Regions from separate parts of the Cohnella candida genome, predicted to be linked through region 1. Evidence: riboswitches for the same ligand, from Rfam matches in the RefSeq annotation. Region 1 holds a riboswitch; each other region holds the start of a gene.
The links. A riboswitch is a leader RNA that binds a small molecule or an ion and turns the genes downstream of it on or off. The one in region 1 is predicted to bind cyclic di-GMP.

Region 1 (3,959 bases):
AAAGTTCGCTTTGGGCTTGCCCGAGCGGCGGGACTGGTTGGTTCAGCGCCGCCAGAATCTGTTCGGCTTGGCCGCGCGTCAGCGGCAAGGACGACTCCTTCAATTCATAGCCGATCCGCCCGTCGATCTCAATCGTAGCGGTACGGATATCGGAGAGATTGGCGATGCCTTTACGGCGGAGGCGCAACTCGAGCTGTTCCATGGTCATCCGCATTTTCCGCAGATTATGCTCCTGGATTTGACCGTCTTTGACGACGAGGGTCGGCCGACCGATCAGCCACTTTTCAAGCACCGGGAATTTGAGCGCGAGAAATTGGAAGATCAGCATGACGGCCACGAAAATCGCGATGCAAACGAGCGTTTTCCATAGCTCGTTCTCTGAGACCGCATGTCCGATAACGGTGCCGATGGCCAGCAGGGTGATCATTTCGAGCGTCGTCATTTCCGCGATCGCTTTTTTGCCGGCCAATCGAAGAGCGGCCAAGCCGAAGACGACGACCACCACAGCCTCATATGCGAAATTGTACATGGCTGAGCCCCCCTGTCGGCTATGTATATCTTTATTATGGCCCAAAAAACGAAACTCCCGGCCGTTAACGGGCCGGGAGTCGGAGCGTGTTAGCACTTGTTCGCGTTAGAGGACGGCTTCGGCTTTTTGGGTCTGTCACCCGCATGCTCGGAGCGCTTGTCCCCGAATTGGTCCAGGCGGGAGGGGGAAGCGGCAGGCCCGTCGTTATCCGGATGGTTGTTTCGTCCCGTCATGTTCGTCACCTCGGAAGTCAGCTTGGCACTCGTTCTTGTACAGTATGGCTTATTGATCCGTTTTTTATTGATGTGGTGGAGGGTGGCCTGGCAGTGCTTTTAAACCAGCATGCCCTCCGCTTTCCGGATCACTTCCGCAATCCGTCCCTCCAGCTCGTACATTTTCCGATGCTGCTCGACGATTTGCCGCGTGGCGGTATTCACGGAGCCGAGCAAGCCGGCGGACAGTTTGGCGTCGCGTTTGGAGAGGGACTGAGTGAAGCTTCTCCAAACCGTCGACTGGCTGTCTTTCGGGGCTTTCAGTGCGCTCTTCAAAGCTCGGATCTGCACTTGAAGAGGGGAGACCGCGGAAAGTTCGTCGCGGATCTTCTTCATTTTCGCGGACGTCGCCTTTCTGGCTTGCTGGTAAGCGGCGTCTTTGTTTTTGATTTCCTGGCGGGCGAGCTGGACGGGGATTTTGTAGGCATCGGACTGGGCTTGGAACAGGGCGGTCAGCGTCTTGTTCTTCACTTTCCGCGCGGCAGCCAGCTGTTGGTTGGCGCTGCGGTAGAGGTCGAACAGCTTCTGGTGCCTGCTCTTCGTCTGCTCGGCATCCGCTTTGAGCTTGGCGAGCTTGTCCGCGTCAATCTGCTGGATGCGTTTGCGCAGCGTCGTCAGCTTCTCTTCGCTGCGGTAATGGAGATCGGAAACCTTCTGCTCCCATTCCAGAGCGGACTGTTTTAACGCCACGTAATCCAAGTGCTGCTGCTTCAGTTTGGGTCCCCAAGTATCGTCAGCCGCGGCAAGCGTCCGTTCGTACTCCTTCTTCTGGGAGTCGGTGAAATCCGGTGAAGCGGCCCAAGCGGGAGGGGCGGCTAAGGCAGTCGCCAAAATCAAAAGGAACGATGACCAAATCCAGGCTTTCGTGATGAGCGGCTTGACGTTCATAAGCGAAGGTCTCCTTTCGCGCGCCCGGAAAACGAAAAAACACCCGCAAGCGAGGCTGTTGAGCCTGGCTTACGGGTGCTTCCCGGTGCGCGTTCATTGATTTTCGTCCACTATAACCCGCTGGAGTCGGTCGTGTCAAGAGAACAGCGGAACGTTTGTTCGTTTGATGCGAGTGGTGGGCGTCCGGATTAACACATAAGTAAACGTGGTTTACTTAAGTGGGTGGATGGTGGGAGTGCGAGAGGGTTTAAGTAAATGTGATTTACTTAATTCGGCGGATGTTGGGAGTGCGAGAGGGTTTAAGTATACGTATTTTACTTATTTCAGCGGGAACACGATGCGACGAGCAAATTAGTCTCTGTGGGAGACTATTTCAGCGGGAACATGGTGCAGCATGCAAAATAGTCTCTGTGGCGCGTTATTTCAGCGGGAACATGGTGAAGCGAGCAAAATAGTCTCTGTGGCGCGTTATTTCGGTGGGAACATGGTGCAGAGAGCAAAATAGTCTCTGTGGGAGACTATTTCGGCGCAATCACGGCGCAACGATGCGATAGTTCCCTAGTCCGGGTGGGGAGGGGGCTGGAGTCACAGATAAACATAAACTTTCTAGAATTCAATATTTTGTGAATTCTATAAGTTATCGGATGAAAACTGCGCATCAATACCCAACAAGCAAGCATCATACTAGGTCCAAATGCGCTTTTTCAGGACGACAGGCCTACTCCAAATACGCTGGCAATCCCTGTCGTTATACATATCGAAATGTTCAGAAAATTGATATTTACGTCGGATTTCAGGAAGATTATGTATCGGGCTATGATGAAATCACATCGAACCGGTGAGCCGAACTCAAAGCTCCTCCGGGTCTCGATAAAGGCAAACCCCGCGAAAGCGGGCGACGCAAAGCTACAGGGGCTAAGGACGCGATGAAGGCGCGTTACGCCAGCCAGCTGCCGAAAGATCCGGGGAGCTCTCTTTATTTTAGGGAACCCCCCTTTCGGGAAAAGGCGGGTTATTTTTCGTGGGATTGGAGGTGCGAGAACCGCATGATGCTGGTCATCCGGGAGACCGGACGGCAGCTGGGCTTGCGGATCGAAAAAGCGGACACGTTTTTCCGAAGGTTTCGCGGGTTGATGCTGACGCCGTCTCTGTCGGAAGGATCCGGCCTTCATATTCAGCCCTGCAGGGCGGTCCATTCTTTCTTCATGAAATATCCGGTGGACGTGCTGCACCTGGATGCCGAGGGCAAGATCGTCGGAATGGAGCATGGCCTTAAGCCGGGCAACATCGGGATTTCCTTCCGGAAAACCCGCTCGGTCGTCGAATTGCCGGCGGGTACGCTGACCCGTGAAGAAGTCCAGTTGGGACATACCGCCATATTCGAAGAACTTAGCGATTTATCCATTACTTAACCCCATTAAACGAGGAGGAAACAAAATGATGAAAAAACTGATGGGATTGCTGAAGCAAGAGGAAGGACAAGGCATGACGGAATACGGTCTCGTGCTCGGCCTGATCGCGGTGGCGGTCGTCGCCGCTCTGATTCTGCTGCGTGACCATATCATCGCGCTGTTCAACAACGCGGAAACCACGGTCAACAACGGCGTGACGCGTATGGGAACGACCCCGTCCCCGGCGCCGTAACGGATCCGATAAGCGGTCGGAAGGCCATACGTGACTTCGCGTATGGCCTTCTTTTATCCGCCGGAACGACATTTTCCGAGGAGGACCGGACGTGTGGACGAATGCCGTATTGCTGTCGGCTGCCGCGATCTGCGTGGCGACCGACTTGAAAAACCGGAAAATTTACAACGCCGTCATTTTCCCATCGCTTGCCGCCGCGCTGCTCATTCACGCTTGCCAGCGGGGCTGGAGCGGTTTGGCTGAAGGCTTGCTCGGCTTCCTCGTCGGCCTGGGCATTTTGCTAATCCCCTATCTCATGGGCGGAATGGGCGCGGGCGACGTTAAAATGCTGGCGCTGGTCGGAATGTTGAAGGGAATGGCCTTCGTGCTCGAATCCGCCGTCTACATGGCGCTGATTGGCGCCGTGATCGCGATCGGGGTTTGGTTGTTACACGAAGGACTGCGCGCGCGCATGCAGTATCTGGGTTTCGTTTGTTTTTGCCTTCGGATGAAGGTGTTCCCGGTTATGAGAGGCGGTGACGGGACCGCCGGATCCATCACTTACCCGTACGGAGTCGCCATCGCGGGCGGTGCGGTCCTCTGCCTGGCGCTGAAAGGATGGGGGGCGGCATGATCAAGGAACAGAA
Region 2 (3,959 bases), 120 kb from region 1:
TTGTTTGCCGTGTACAGCGATCCTAACGTATGGGCGCAGGCGATGCGGTACTGCGTGTCCGGGGATCCGGCGGCGCTGCTATCCCAGTTCAAGGGAGGACCGGCATTTTTCAACTTGATGACGGCCCAAGAGGACCAACAGCTCGGCGGCATCATCATGAAATTCCTGCAGGAGTTCATGAATATCGGGTCGTTGTTCGTCATCTTCATGAGATGGTACCGTCAAGAGCGGGACAAGGAAGACCAGCCCGGACTGGACGACGCGGCGGGAGCGATCTAAAAAGCAACAATATGTGACGCTTCGCCGCTTGGCGTTGTGGACGGCTGGCCGGAGTTGTACAATGATGGGAGTCGTAGAAAATCGGTCGATTGGACGGGTGGTTCCCTCATGGATTGGTACAACGTTTTGCCGGCGATCAGCACGTCGTTCATTGCGCTAAGCGCGATTTTGGTCGCGATCGGATGGAACTTGATTTTGCGGAAGAAGAGAGAGGCGCACCGGAAAGTCATGCTTGCGGCAGCGGCGGCAGCTCTGATTTTCTTCATCATCTATTTGTCCCGTACCATCTTCGTAGGGAATACGGAATGGGGCGGGCCGGACAGTTTGAAGCCGATCTATCTCGTCTTCCTGCTGTTCCATATCGTACTCGCGGCAGTTGCGGCGGTATTCGGCATCACGACGATCGCGCTGGCCTTCCGCCAGAAGTTCGCAAAGCACCGCAAATGGGGCCGCGTCACCGCGACGATCTGGTTCGTCACCGCGATTACGGGAGTGACGGTGTACTTCCTGCTGTATCAGTTTTATCCGGGCGGACATACCAAGCCGGTCATCGACGCCATTTTCTAAAATGCTGTTAGCGGACAAGCCAGTCTCCATTATGGAGGCTGGCTTTTTTACACCTGCTCCGCTGTTTTGAAGCGTTAACCTTTAACCAGGTTGAATAGTGGCTGTGGTCCGCAGACAGCCGACCTGTCGGTAACGGCTGACGCTCGCTCCCGATTTCTGTATTATCTCCCTTCCCACGCCCTTCGAGTGTTATACTGAAAACAAAAAAGTCACCGTGAGGATGTGAGGGACATGGGGATCAGCATCATTCGGAATGGCGAATTCATCGAGAGCGTATCCACCAAAGGCGCCGTCCTATCCCTGGTCGCTTCCGGCGACGGTACGGAGATCATTCACCACAAACTGGAGGCCGGGTACAAAGTTTGGGTCGCTCCAGAGGAAGGCTGGATGGCGCTGGAACACGCGCATATTCTCTCCGGAGAGTTGGTTTGGAAGAAGTCGGACGGAGACGTCGTGCTCGGGCCAGGGGACTCCATTACCGCTCATATGGTTACCGAAATGGCCCTGTTTATCGCTTCGACGGAAACCGAGTTTCTCTATATCGTTTCACGCCCTTATTTTCATAATTACAGCGGTTCCGTCCAGAAGTATTTCGATCTAGCGGTGAAAATCGAAGAAAAAGACGGCTACACCTCCGACCACTGCGATCGGATCAAACGGCTGTCTTTGCTGGTCGGAGAGAAAATGGGACTCTCCCACTATGAACTCTTTATCCTCAATATGGCCGGCTTTCTTCACGATATCGGCAAAACGCAAATCCCGGAGCACATTCTCAACAAACCCGAAAAGTTAACGGATGACGAGTACGAGCAGATGAAGCTGCACACGACATTCGGCAAAGAAATGCTTCAAGAAACGGGCATGCCCGATTTGCGAATCGTCGGAGAGGTGGTCGAGCAGCATCATGAGCGGTTCGACGGCAAAGGCTATCCCCACGGATTGAAGGGGGATCAGATTTCCAAGCTGGCGGCCATCATCTCGATCGTCGATGCCTATGACGCGATGACGATAGACCGCGTTTATCAGAAAGGACGGCCGCGGGAGGCCGCTTTGCAAGAAATCGAGCGGTGCAGCGGTACGATGTTTCATCCGGAAATCGTCAAAGTCTTTTTATCGCTAGGAGATCAATTGACGTAATCGAATTGACTTATTCGATAAAAATCGATATAGTAAACAAGCAAGTAATGGTAATCCTTTGAGAGAATTGAGCACTTCCCGATAATGGCAAACTTATCGAAAGATAAGGGCGCAAAACTACAGGGCCTTCCCGTCGAAGACGAATGGCAGCCAGTTGTCGAAAGAGGCGCTTTTTATTTTACGAACAACCGGAGGTGAAACGAAATGAAACGCACGCTGCTGATCGGCACAGTCCTTCTGGCTTGCCAGATGCTGTTTGCGGGAATGGCCGGCGCTGCAACGTATTCTTCTTCCAGCGATAAATACGTGAATCTCAATCTTCCTTTATCTCTTCCGAAGTTAGACACGGGCAGCCTGACGTTTAACACGCAACAATCGCTCTACAACAACGTGATCAACCCGACCGGCCTCTCTTACAACTACTACTATTACTGGGTTACGGTGAACGGAGATCCGGTTCTCGCCCTCGATCCTTTTAAAATCACGAACTGAAAAACTACCGCAGGCGCTGTCCTGGCGGTAGTTTTTTCTTTGTGAAACGTCTTATAACGTTGGCGGCACCCCTAAACGCTCATTCAAAATCACTCGCAGCTCATCGGGAATCCGTTCAAACGCGACCCCTTTCCCCAAAAACAAAAGCCAGTCCGCATAATAAGCCAGCGCCTCCTCATCCGTCACATCCAACTGAACATTGAAAATCCCGCTCGATTGGAACATCCCGGTAAAGGACAAAACGATTCCCGGCGGGTGCAAACGTTTAAAACGCTGAATCCCCCTCGCATCAAGCTTCACGACAAGATTGGCGTTACGTGCGATAAGCAATTTTTTGCTCAAAATCTCTTGCTCGGACCCCTTCATCTCTTTCTCGGCAATGGCCGAATCCCGCAGCATTTCAACCGGCAAATAACGAAACTCATCCGTATCCAAATCATAAACCTCGACCAGCCACTGAGCGTTAGAGTTGAAAATATGCAGCAAATAAACATCCATCAACTGCGGCCAGCCGGGGCTCTGCTCATAAGTCAAACGCAAGTGTTTATCCCGCATGGCAAGCGATATCAGCTGGTTCAATTCCGCAGGCGCCGCGTCATCCAGCTCTAGGAGATTCGGATTGGCGGGATTCGTATTTTCAAAAAGCAAGATACGATTCAGCTCGATCAGCTCGTCTTGCTGGGTTTGCGGCGCGATGCCGATGAGTTTTTCCGTGATGGAACGGCGATTTTGCAGATAAGGCAGCTGCGAATTTTTCGACGCGATAAAGCTGATAAAAATCGCCCTCAGTTCATCAGGCGTAAATCGGACGGAGGGCAGATACTGATTTTGCATGACGAAGTAGCCGCCGCCGCGGCCCAGTTCGGTCGTCAGCGGAAAACCCATCTCCTGAATCTCGTTAATGTCGCGGATCGCCGTCGCGCGGGAAATCTTGAACTCCCGCTGGATCTCGGCAATCGTGAAATGCGCGCGGTTATTGATATAGCGTATGATCAGGTTTACTCGTTCTGTTTTCTTCATGCTTTTATTGTAGCTTTGATTTTTCATAAAAGGTATCATTTTTTGATACATTCGGAATTTAGAATCAATCTTGTAAAATAAAACCTCAAAGGAGAGAATAAGATGTCTGACTACTCCATCAAAACGATCACGGAAAACTACAAAATGACGGCTTACGGTGTTTTGCTTGAAGACTTCAACGATTGGGCGGGCAATGCGGCAAAAACGGCAGCGAAAAAAGCCGAAGTCACTGAAAACGGCAAGCTTGCCGAACTCCTCGCGCTCGCTGACGGGCAAGAGTATCAAATCAACTACGTCATCGGCGGTAAGGGTTGGCGCGGTTTCGGCGTGATGGGCGAGTTCGACGCGGAAGGCGCGGTCGTTCTCGATTTCCTCGCCGGCGACTACATCGTCGTGCCTGGCACAGGCGCTGACAAAGACCGCCTTGCCGACGAAATCACCGGCAAAGTTTTCGGGGGCATGCT
Region 3 (3,959 bases), 710 kb from region 1:
GGCCCGTTTTTCTGGCTGCTCGTGGTCGTGGAGTTCCTCTATTTCATCATCGCGCTTCTGATCATGTTCCACGCATTGAAATCCGTCCATTCGCTGAATCAGCGCAAGCAGCTCGCGATCGCCGTCATCGGCATTTTCGTATTGACCGGTTTCAGCGTGCTGGACCTGCTGATCAACGTGCTGCTGGCTCCCTGGCTGCCGGTCATTCCGGGGATGATGTCCCTCGGCATCCTGCTGTCGGATTGCTGCTTCGTCGTCGCCATCTACCGGTACGGCATGTTCGACATCCTCAGCATGGCCCAGCGGGATATCTTCTCGCACATGACCATGGGGATCATCGTCGTGGACGAAAACGGCAAAGTGCTGGAAGTGAACCGGGGCGCCGCTCCGTTCGTCCATACGGCCAAGGGCGACGTGTTCGAGATGGAGAAATTCCTGTCTCCGCTGCACACGCAGGGAGAAGTTAATGAATTTCTGTATAAATACCGAAATAATCCTCAAGAGCGCATGCAAACCGAAATTACGCTCGCCGACAACATGACCCGCCACGTGACCATCCAGATTTCCCCGGTGCTGGACGACCGCAAATCGCTGATCGGGCGCGTGATCACGTTTCACGACGTCACGGAGCTGCGCAAGCTGGTCGACGAGATGAACCGGAAGAACGAAGCGCTGCACGAAAGGAACCTCGAGCTGGTCACGATCCAGGAAGAGCTGTTCCGGGTCAACCAGAAGCTCGAGCAGATGGCCATTACCGACGGCCTGACCGGCTGTTACAACCGGCGGTACCTCATGCAGCAGCTGGAGCACGAAGTGCTGCTGAACATGCGTTACCGGATTCCGTTCTCCGTGTTTCTGTTCGATATCGACCATTTCAAGCAGATCAACGACCGCCACGGCCATCTGGTCGGGGACGAAGTCATCAAGAGCACCGCCGAAATCGTGCGGGACAAGCTCCGGAGAACCGATATTCTCGCCCGGTACGGAGGCGAGGAATTCACGATTTACCTGCCGCATACGGGACGGGAGCAGGCGGAGCTGCTGGCGGAACGGATCATGTACGCCATTAACCATAACGAAGTGGCGGCCGGCTCCGAGAACGTCAAGATCACCATCAGCATGGGCATCGTGACGGAGGACGGAGACGATATCCGCTTCGAAGATCCCAAGGAATATTTGCGGGAAGTGTTTGCCCGCGCGGACTCCGCGCTGTATAAAGCGAAAAACGGTGGAAGAAACCGGGTCGTACTGGCCCATTAACGAAGTTCAGTTCGTCGTGTCGGAGGTGTCGGGATGAGACGTTTGGGACTATCGCTGGGGATCGGGTTGTCGATCGCGTTCAGCGCGGCCGTTACGGCCGTGCATCTCGCTTGGGGAAGCGGCCCGGATCAGGCGGTTACCGCGGCGTGGATCGGGCTTGCTTTCCTTGCGATCACGGTGCCTCTCGGTTGTTTTTTCGGCGTCCAATACGACAAGCTGAGAGGTTGGGCGGAGCGCGACACGCTGACCGGCGCCTGTACGCGCCGGTTCCTGCAGACCGGTTACCCGAGGCTCGTCGCGCAGGCGGACCGCAGACGCAAGCGGATGTCGGTGCTGCTCGTCGACGTGAACGATTTCAAGGCCGTCAACGACACGCTCGGACACGCGAAGGGCGACGAATTGCTCCGCAAACTCGCGTGCGGACTGATGAACGCATCCCGTCACGGCGAGATCGTGGGACGTTGGGGCGGCGACGAATTCCTGCTTCTATGCCCGTACGGCGACCGTTCGGCGCTCGAGGCGCTGAACCGGGCGATCTCGGAGCAGATCGCAGGCATTTCGGCGCAATGGAACCGGCCTTTGTCGGTATCGGTCGGAACGGCGGTCTACCCGGATGACGGAAGGGTGCTCGACGAGCTCGTGCAAGCGGCCGACCGAGGCATGTATGCCGACAAGCACCGTCGCAAGGAAGTTGTCCAGCAGCGGCTGAAAGCATAAAGAAACCGGGAAAAAAGTCTTACGCAAATAGACATGCATGTGGTAATATAGAATCAATATGACAGACTTGAGACGTCGATAATTGGCAAACTTGCCGAAAGGCAAGGACGCAAAGCTACAGGGTCTAACGTTCGCTCGTCGAACTACGACAGCCTGGCTGCCGAATCGTCCCGTACACCGTACATAGGGATTTTGGCGAACAGGCTGCTTCCGATCGGGAGCCGCCTTTTTATTTTACATAGACAAAGTGAGATAGGGAAAGGTGGTCGCTGGCATGAGAAACGGTTGGAGCTCGCAGGCCGGCCTGGCGAGCGCGAACGGGGATCTGCTTCCGCTGAATGTCCTGCTGCATTGCCGGACGGTGGTGGAATCGCAAAATTTCGTAACGACCGGCCTGATGACGCACGTCGAAGGCGAGTTGTTCGAGGTGGAGCTCAGCGAGTTCGAATCATTCGAGCTGGGCGAGAAAGTCAAACTGACGATTTACACGCCGGCGGGCATCCAGACGTTTCCGTCTACCATTTTCGCGAAATACGAAGGCGCGATCGCGCTCATCCAGCCTCCCGAGGTGCATAAGAAATTCGAGGAGAAGCGCGAGCATCCCCGCGTTGAAGTCAGCGGCAGCGTGCAGCTCGTCGACGTTTTGGATAAGGAAGGCAATCCGGTCGAAGTGACCCTGCGGAATATCAGCGTATCCGGCATCGCATTCGAGGCGCCGGACCTGCCGGCGTTTACGAAGGAAGCCACAATGAAAGCGACCGTCGGTCTCGGCTTCGAGTTCAATTGCGAGCTGGAAATCGTGAGAAGGGATCGCCAGGAAGAAGGCTTGATGTGCGGCGCGAAAATGAAGCTGCTGGAGCCCGATATGCTGCGTCCCCTGCGCGCGTTGATCCTTCGCCAGCAGGTGGAGCGGAACGTCCGCACCCGCAAAGAGAACGAGAACAAGAAGCATACCGCCGTTTTCAAAAAAGCTTGATCGGTTAAGGTCGTCCATATTGCTCAATTCCGGCAGGTCCTTCATACTGGACCTGTCGTTTTTCGTGTTTACGGCATGCGTAGATTCGGAGGATTCAGGATCGTGAGAAAGTTCGGTCATTTCGCCGCTGCGGCGGTGTTGGCGGGATTGCTCGGGTGGTCGGCCTGGCGATTTGGGCTGTTTTACGACGATGACGCGTATTCGGCCGAGCTCCTCGTATTCGCCGCCGTGCTGGCGGGATTGCCATGGGTTGTGTGGGGCCGTAAGGAATCCTTGCCTGCCGCGGCTTTGTTTCCGCTGGGCGTGGCTGCTTGTTACGGCATCACCCTGCTGATGGGTCCCGCTTCCTACTCCGGAACGGTAGATTCGATGCTTCGGTGGACGGCGTTTGCCGGCTGGCTGACTTTGTTGTCCTTGTGGGGGAAGAAGCCCGGTCATCGGGGATGGGGAGAAGCGGCCATTCAGGCAATAGGTTTGTTCCTGCTCGTCGGAGGCTGGCTGGGTTGGTTCGGATGGCTGTCTTTTCCCGAGATCGTGCTCCGATTCGACGACCCCGAATTGTCCGCGACCGGCGTTCGTCTGGCCGGATTCCTGCAGTATTCTAACGCGTACGCCGCGGTTTTGGCTTTCTTCTTGCTGCGGCAATGGCAGGGATGGGCGGGGGCCGGCAAGCTGAGGGCGATCGCGGCGAGCTTGTCCGCCATTCCCTATGCGGGGGCGATCGCGTTAACCGAATCCAGGGGAGCGATTGCCGCTCTGCTGGCCGGATTCGTGCTGGCGCTGGTTTTCGCGGACGGGCGCAGGGAGAGGGGAAAACTGCTGCTCGTCGCGTGTTGGACGCTGCTTGGCGGCTGCGCGGCCGCGGGCGGTGCGCTTCGCGCCGTCGCCGCCGGCGGCTCTTGGGGCTGGTTGACGGCAGGTGTACTCGTTGCCGGAGCCGGCGCTCTGTATGGCTTGTGGCTGTGGACTTCACGGCGGGGAAAAGGGGAAGGCTGGCCGACAGTTA
Region 4 (3,959 bases), 2.6 Mb from region 1:
TTGATGTGGATCACCTGACGGAACGCTTCCGTAATGCCGGGCTCGGCCCGTTGGAAGAGCTCTTCCGGCACCTGGTCCGGAATAAAGCCTTCTGAGATATCCTCTAGCGTTGAGCGAAAATGACCCAGCGGCTCATAGATTCGAACTTGCAAGCGTCGCCGAACCGTAAGGACGAAGAGGACGGTTCCGCCGAGCGATAACGCGAACAGGAACGCTCCCCATCCCCCATTCTCCCGACTCCCCGCGGCGCCGAATAGAGCGAAGGCACCGAGCATAAATACCGGCAAACCGATCATGAGGCCTGCCTCAAGCGTTAACTGCCTCTTGAGGCTGCCTAATTTCTCCTTGGCCATGTCTTTCATGCTTGACGGCCTTCCGTCCCGATGGGAACGGACAAGAGGCCGCGCAAGGATGCGGCCAGCGTTTCGCGTGTCGCGCTGACGGCGACGCTGCCTCCCGCTCCGCGGATCGTACCGATGAGCGTCTCCAACGCGGAAGCCAGTTCGGGATGGCAGCTCCCGGCATCGCCGAATTGAAAGACGATGTTGATCGGCTTCACGAACAACAGGCCTTGAACGGCGGTCTGCAGCTCCGTATAGGGACCCGGCCGAAGCGGATCGATGAGCCGGATGGCGAATTGGCCTCCGCGGTTGTCCACCGCGAAACTGGGTTCATTCGCGGATGCGGTCGACGAGGTATTCTCCCCGTCAACTCGGCGCTCGCCCTTCGACCCGGTTGTACCGCCGGCGCCGCCATCCTCCCGGGATAACGGTTCAAGCTGCTGGCGAACGGCCGCCAGCAGCTTGTCTGCCGTGATCGGTTTGATCAAATAAGTTTTCGCGCCGTTCTCCATTGCTTGGAACAGCATGTTTCTCTGGTCGAATGCGCTGATGACGATAATCCGGGCATCCGGATCTTCCTTCATCAGCCTTTTGACGGTCTCGAGTCCATCCATGACAGGCATCGTAATGTCCATCGTCACGAGGTCGGGACGGTGTTTACGGTAGGCGTGAACGGCTTCTTCCCCATTGGCCGCTTCCGCTGCGATTTCATAGCCCGCCTTCGAGAGAATCGCATTCAGGTTTCTGCGCATGATGGGAGAATCGTCGGTGATGAGAATGCGCTTCAAGGGCAAACCCCGCTTCCATATCTTGTCTCTCTCATTGTATATGGACCGACAAGATGTGACAATGAGGCTAGTCTTAAAAGACTATAAAAAAAAGCGCCGCTTCCCCATGGAAGCGGCGCCGAGCCGTTTCAACCGGCGTATATGCGCACGCCGTGCTTATTCTCCCGTTTGATCTGGTACATCGCGGAATCGGCTCTTTGGATGTATTCCTGCAAAGTCCTAGCCTCGAGGCAGATTCCGACGGAAGCCGAGACCGTCAAAGCCATCTCCCCGATCGGCAGCGGGCGCGACAAGCGGTCCATGAGATGGTCCACCGCCTCAAGCACCGTTTCTTCTCCGGCGTCCGGAAGGAGGATGACGAATTCGTCTCCTGCATATCGGCAGGCTGCCGATTGATGGACGACGGCGATTTCCTTCAGGATGGCGCCGATTTTTCGCAGCACCTCGTCCCCGATCTCGTGGCCGTAGGTATCGTTGATGCTTTTGAAATCGTCCAGATCCAGAAAAACGATCGCTTTCTTCGCATTCGTCGGTAAGTGGTAGAACAAACCCTCCATGTACTTCCTGCGGTACACGCCCGTCAAATCGTCGAAAATCGCGTTTTCCTCCACCTCGATCAAGCGGCTGACCAATTCGGCCATTCTCTCAAGCAATCTCGCATCCTCTCGGGTGAAAGCGTGCTTCCGGTCCAAGGCGCAAAACTGGCCGAATGTCCTGCCGTCCCGAAGGACGATCGGAATGCCCAGGAAGCTGCAAGCGCCGAGTTTTCCCGTAACCGGAAGGGCAAGCGTGTCCCCTTCTTTGACGAGGGTTTCGGATGCATTGTAAACGCTGATCAGCACGTAGGCGCTCTCCTGGGTTGCAGCGACGAAAAACGTATTGGCAGGTATGATTTCCCTTAGCGTCTGGAAAAAGCATTGCACTGCGTCTCGAAGGAGATGGTATTCCGTCGTGATTCCTTCATAACCGTATTCCATTGGAATTTCCCCTTGTCTCACCGCTCCGAAGCGCAAAAAAAGTCCATCCCGAAAGGAATGGACATGGCAAAGCCCACCTCTTTCGGTAACCCGGCCGCCTTAGAAACTCCATCGTTTCCTTAGGCCCGAGGTTTTGCGTCCTCGCTTTTCAGCAAGTTTGCCTTTTCGCTTCGGATGGTTCGCGTATCGTGGTTCGTGAATCACGTATCGTTCCGGCGTTCATTATTACCCGTCCGCTTGATGAATGAAACGCTACCCGCGTACGAATCGAACAAAATGTACGGGCTTCGTCCGGATGAATCCGGCAATCCGACGAGATACATCGGGTGCCAGCTCCCGGAACCGCTCGAAAGCATGCGAGAAAATAGGCTGTAATGCCGGGTCCGAATACAGCTCGCCCGGATCGAGATCGTTCTCCCCGTTTTCTTCCTCTTGACCGGCCGCCCTCTTCCTCAGCGATCTTTCCAGCTCTTCCAGCAAGAGGACGAGAGCTTCGTCGCCGAAAAACCGAAGGGAATGCCGGATATTCGCCCAGATGCGCGCCTGCGGGAGAAAATAGCAGGTCCACCAGCGGAAGTCGTCGGCGGACACGATTACGTGATCGTAATAGACCCGGAACCAGAACAGGGCTTGCTGGCCTGGGGTGAGCCGCTCGAAGAGACCCGCATGGAAGTTCTCTCCCGGCGTTCCCGATTCCTTGTACGCCGCGATGACCGTACGCACGCATGCCGTCACCAGCGTATCGTCATCCAGGGCGTCGAAGGTGCGTTTATCCATTTCCGTCAGCACGCGGATCTCCTGCCCTTCTCCTTACGATGGGATTCCGGCATAGAAGCGCAGGTAATCCTCGATATGGCTTTTCCAATACGTCCGGCTGTGGTTGCCGCTGCCCAAGTGGTACTCCGACGGAATTCCGCGGGCTTGCAATGCGTCGTACAGCTGGGACGTGCCGACGTACAGTTTGTAGTCGTCTTTATCCCCGCAGTCGAGATAGACGGACATCCCGGAGAGATCCGCCGTGCGGGCGAGCTGGACCGGATCTCTGCGCTTCCGTTCCGCCGCGGTCGGATACAGCCACGATTTCATCCGCGGCACGCTCGACCAATCCGTCCACAGCGCCGGGCTGTGGCCGCCGACTTTGGAGAAGAGATCGGGATGCCGGAAAGCGATATGCAAGCTCGCGAACCCGCCCATGGAATAGCCGCCGATATAACGGCTTTTCTTACTGGCTTCGGTGCTGTAATGCGAATCCACGTAGCCGATGACGTCATGTACCATATAATCTTCGTAGCGCCCATAGTAACGGGAATGCACCGGATCCTTCGGAGTCTCCAGCCGATAGGCGTCGGAAGAATTGAGACCGTAGCTGTTGTCCATTTCCGGAGCGACGATGATCAGCGGCTCGATGCTGCCGTCCTCTATCAAACGGTCGGCCGCTTTATCCGTCTGCATCTCCGGCATCCAGGCGGACTCGGTTCCGAAATATCCGTGAAGCAAATAGAGAACGGGATAACGGCGGCTGGCGTCGTAGCCCGGCGGTAAGTAAATCTGCAGACGCTTGTCCGCGTTTAACGCTTTGCTGTGGAATTTCACCTTTTCCAATCGCGAGGGAGAGGGCGGCTTCGATCGGGACGTCTGCTCAGACGCCGTTGCGGAAGGAGCCGAAGGTACGGAAACCGCCGGCGTCGAAACCGCTGTCTGGGAAGAGGCGGCGGTCTGCGCCGCAGGCTGGCCGTCCGATGCTCCGCAACCGGCCGCAAAACCGAACAGGACGACCGCTCCCGCCGCGATCCATAATTTTCTCATTCCCCGCACTCCCCCGCATCGATCCTCAACTGAAAAAAAGCTGACTC

Region 2: another riboswitch for cyclic di-GMP. It lies ahead of EAV92_RS22635 (hypothetical protein); the one in region 1 lies ahead of EAV92_RS22050 (DUF192 domain-containing protein).
Region 3: another riboswitch for cyclic di-GMP. It lies ahead of EAV92_RS00770 (PilZ domain-containing protein); the one in region 1 lies ahead of EAV92_RS22050 (DUF192 domain-containing protein).
Region 4: another riboswitch for cyclic di-GMP. It lies ahead of EAV92_RS10450 (sensor domain-containing diguanylate cyclase); the one in region 1 lies ahead of EAV92_RS22050 (DUF192 domain-containing protein).

Annotation. Positions count from the first base shown of each region.
Region 1 is NZ_CP033433.1:4,763,705-4,767,663, forward strand. It holds gene EAV92_RS22040 (DUF421 domain-containing protein) at 1-529, opposite strand, end outside; gene EAV92_RS24660 (hypothetical protein) at 619-762, opposite strand; gene EAV92_RS22045 (hypothetical protein) at 862-1,689, opposite strand; cyclic di-GMP riboswitch class I at 2,555-2,647, shown strand; gene EAV92_RS22050 (DUF192 domain-containing protein) at 2,736-3,101, shown strand; gene EAV92_RS22055 (Flp family type IVb pilin) at 3,127-3,333, shown strand; gene EAV92_RS22060 (A24 family peptidase) at 3,425-3,946, shown strand; gene EAV92_RS22065 (TadE/TadG family type IV pilus assembly protein) at 3,943-3,959, shown strand, end outside.
Region 2 is NZ_CP033433.1:4,880,500-4,884,458, forward strand. It holds gene ctaG (cytochrome c oxidase assembly factor CtaG) at 1-279, shown strand, start outside; gene EAV92_RS22625 (DUF420 domain-containing protein) at 388-846, shown strand; gene EAV92_RS22630 (HD-GYP domain-containing protein) at 1,078-1,983, shown strand; cyclic di-GMP riboswitch class I at 2,060-2,145, shown strand; gene EAV92_RS22635 (hypothetical protein) at 2,188-2,475, shown strand; gene EAV92_RS22640 (helix-turn-helix transcriptional regulator) at 2,527-3,522, opposite strand; gene EAV92_RS22645 (hypothetical protein) at 3,598-3,959, shown strand, end outside.
Region 3 is NZ_CP033433.1:183,350-187,308, forward strand. It holds gene EAV92_RS00760 (histidine kinase N-terminal 7TM domain-containing diguanylate cyclase) at 1-1,260, shown strand, start outside; gene EAV92_RS00765 (GGDEF domain-containing protein) at 1,294-1,977, shown strand; cyclic di-GMP riboswitch class I at 2,052-2,142, shown strand; gene EAV92_RS00770 (PilZ domain-containing protein) at 2,252-2,953, shown strand; gene EAV92_RS00775 (O-antigen ligase family protein) at 3,056-3,959, shown strand, end outside.
Region 4 is NZ_CP033433.1:2,199,325-2,203,283, forward strand. It holds gene EAV92_RS10440 (adenylate/guanylate cyclase domain-containing protein) at 1-362, opposite strand, end outside; gene EAV92_RS10445 (response regulator) at 359-1,129, opposite strand; gene EAV92_RS10450 (sensor domain-containing diguanylate cyclase) at 1,258-2,106, opposite strand; cyclic di-GMP riboswitch class I at 2,188-2,278, opposite strand; gene EAV92_RS10455 (hypothetical protein) at 2,359-2,895, opposite strand; gene EAV92_RS10460 (alpha/beta hydrolase) at 2,917-3,912, opposite strand.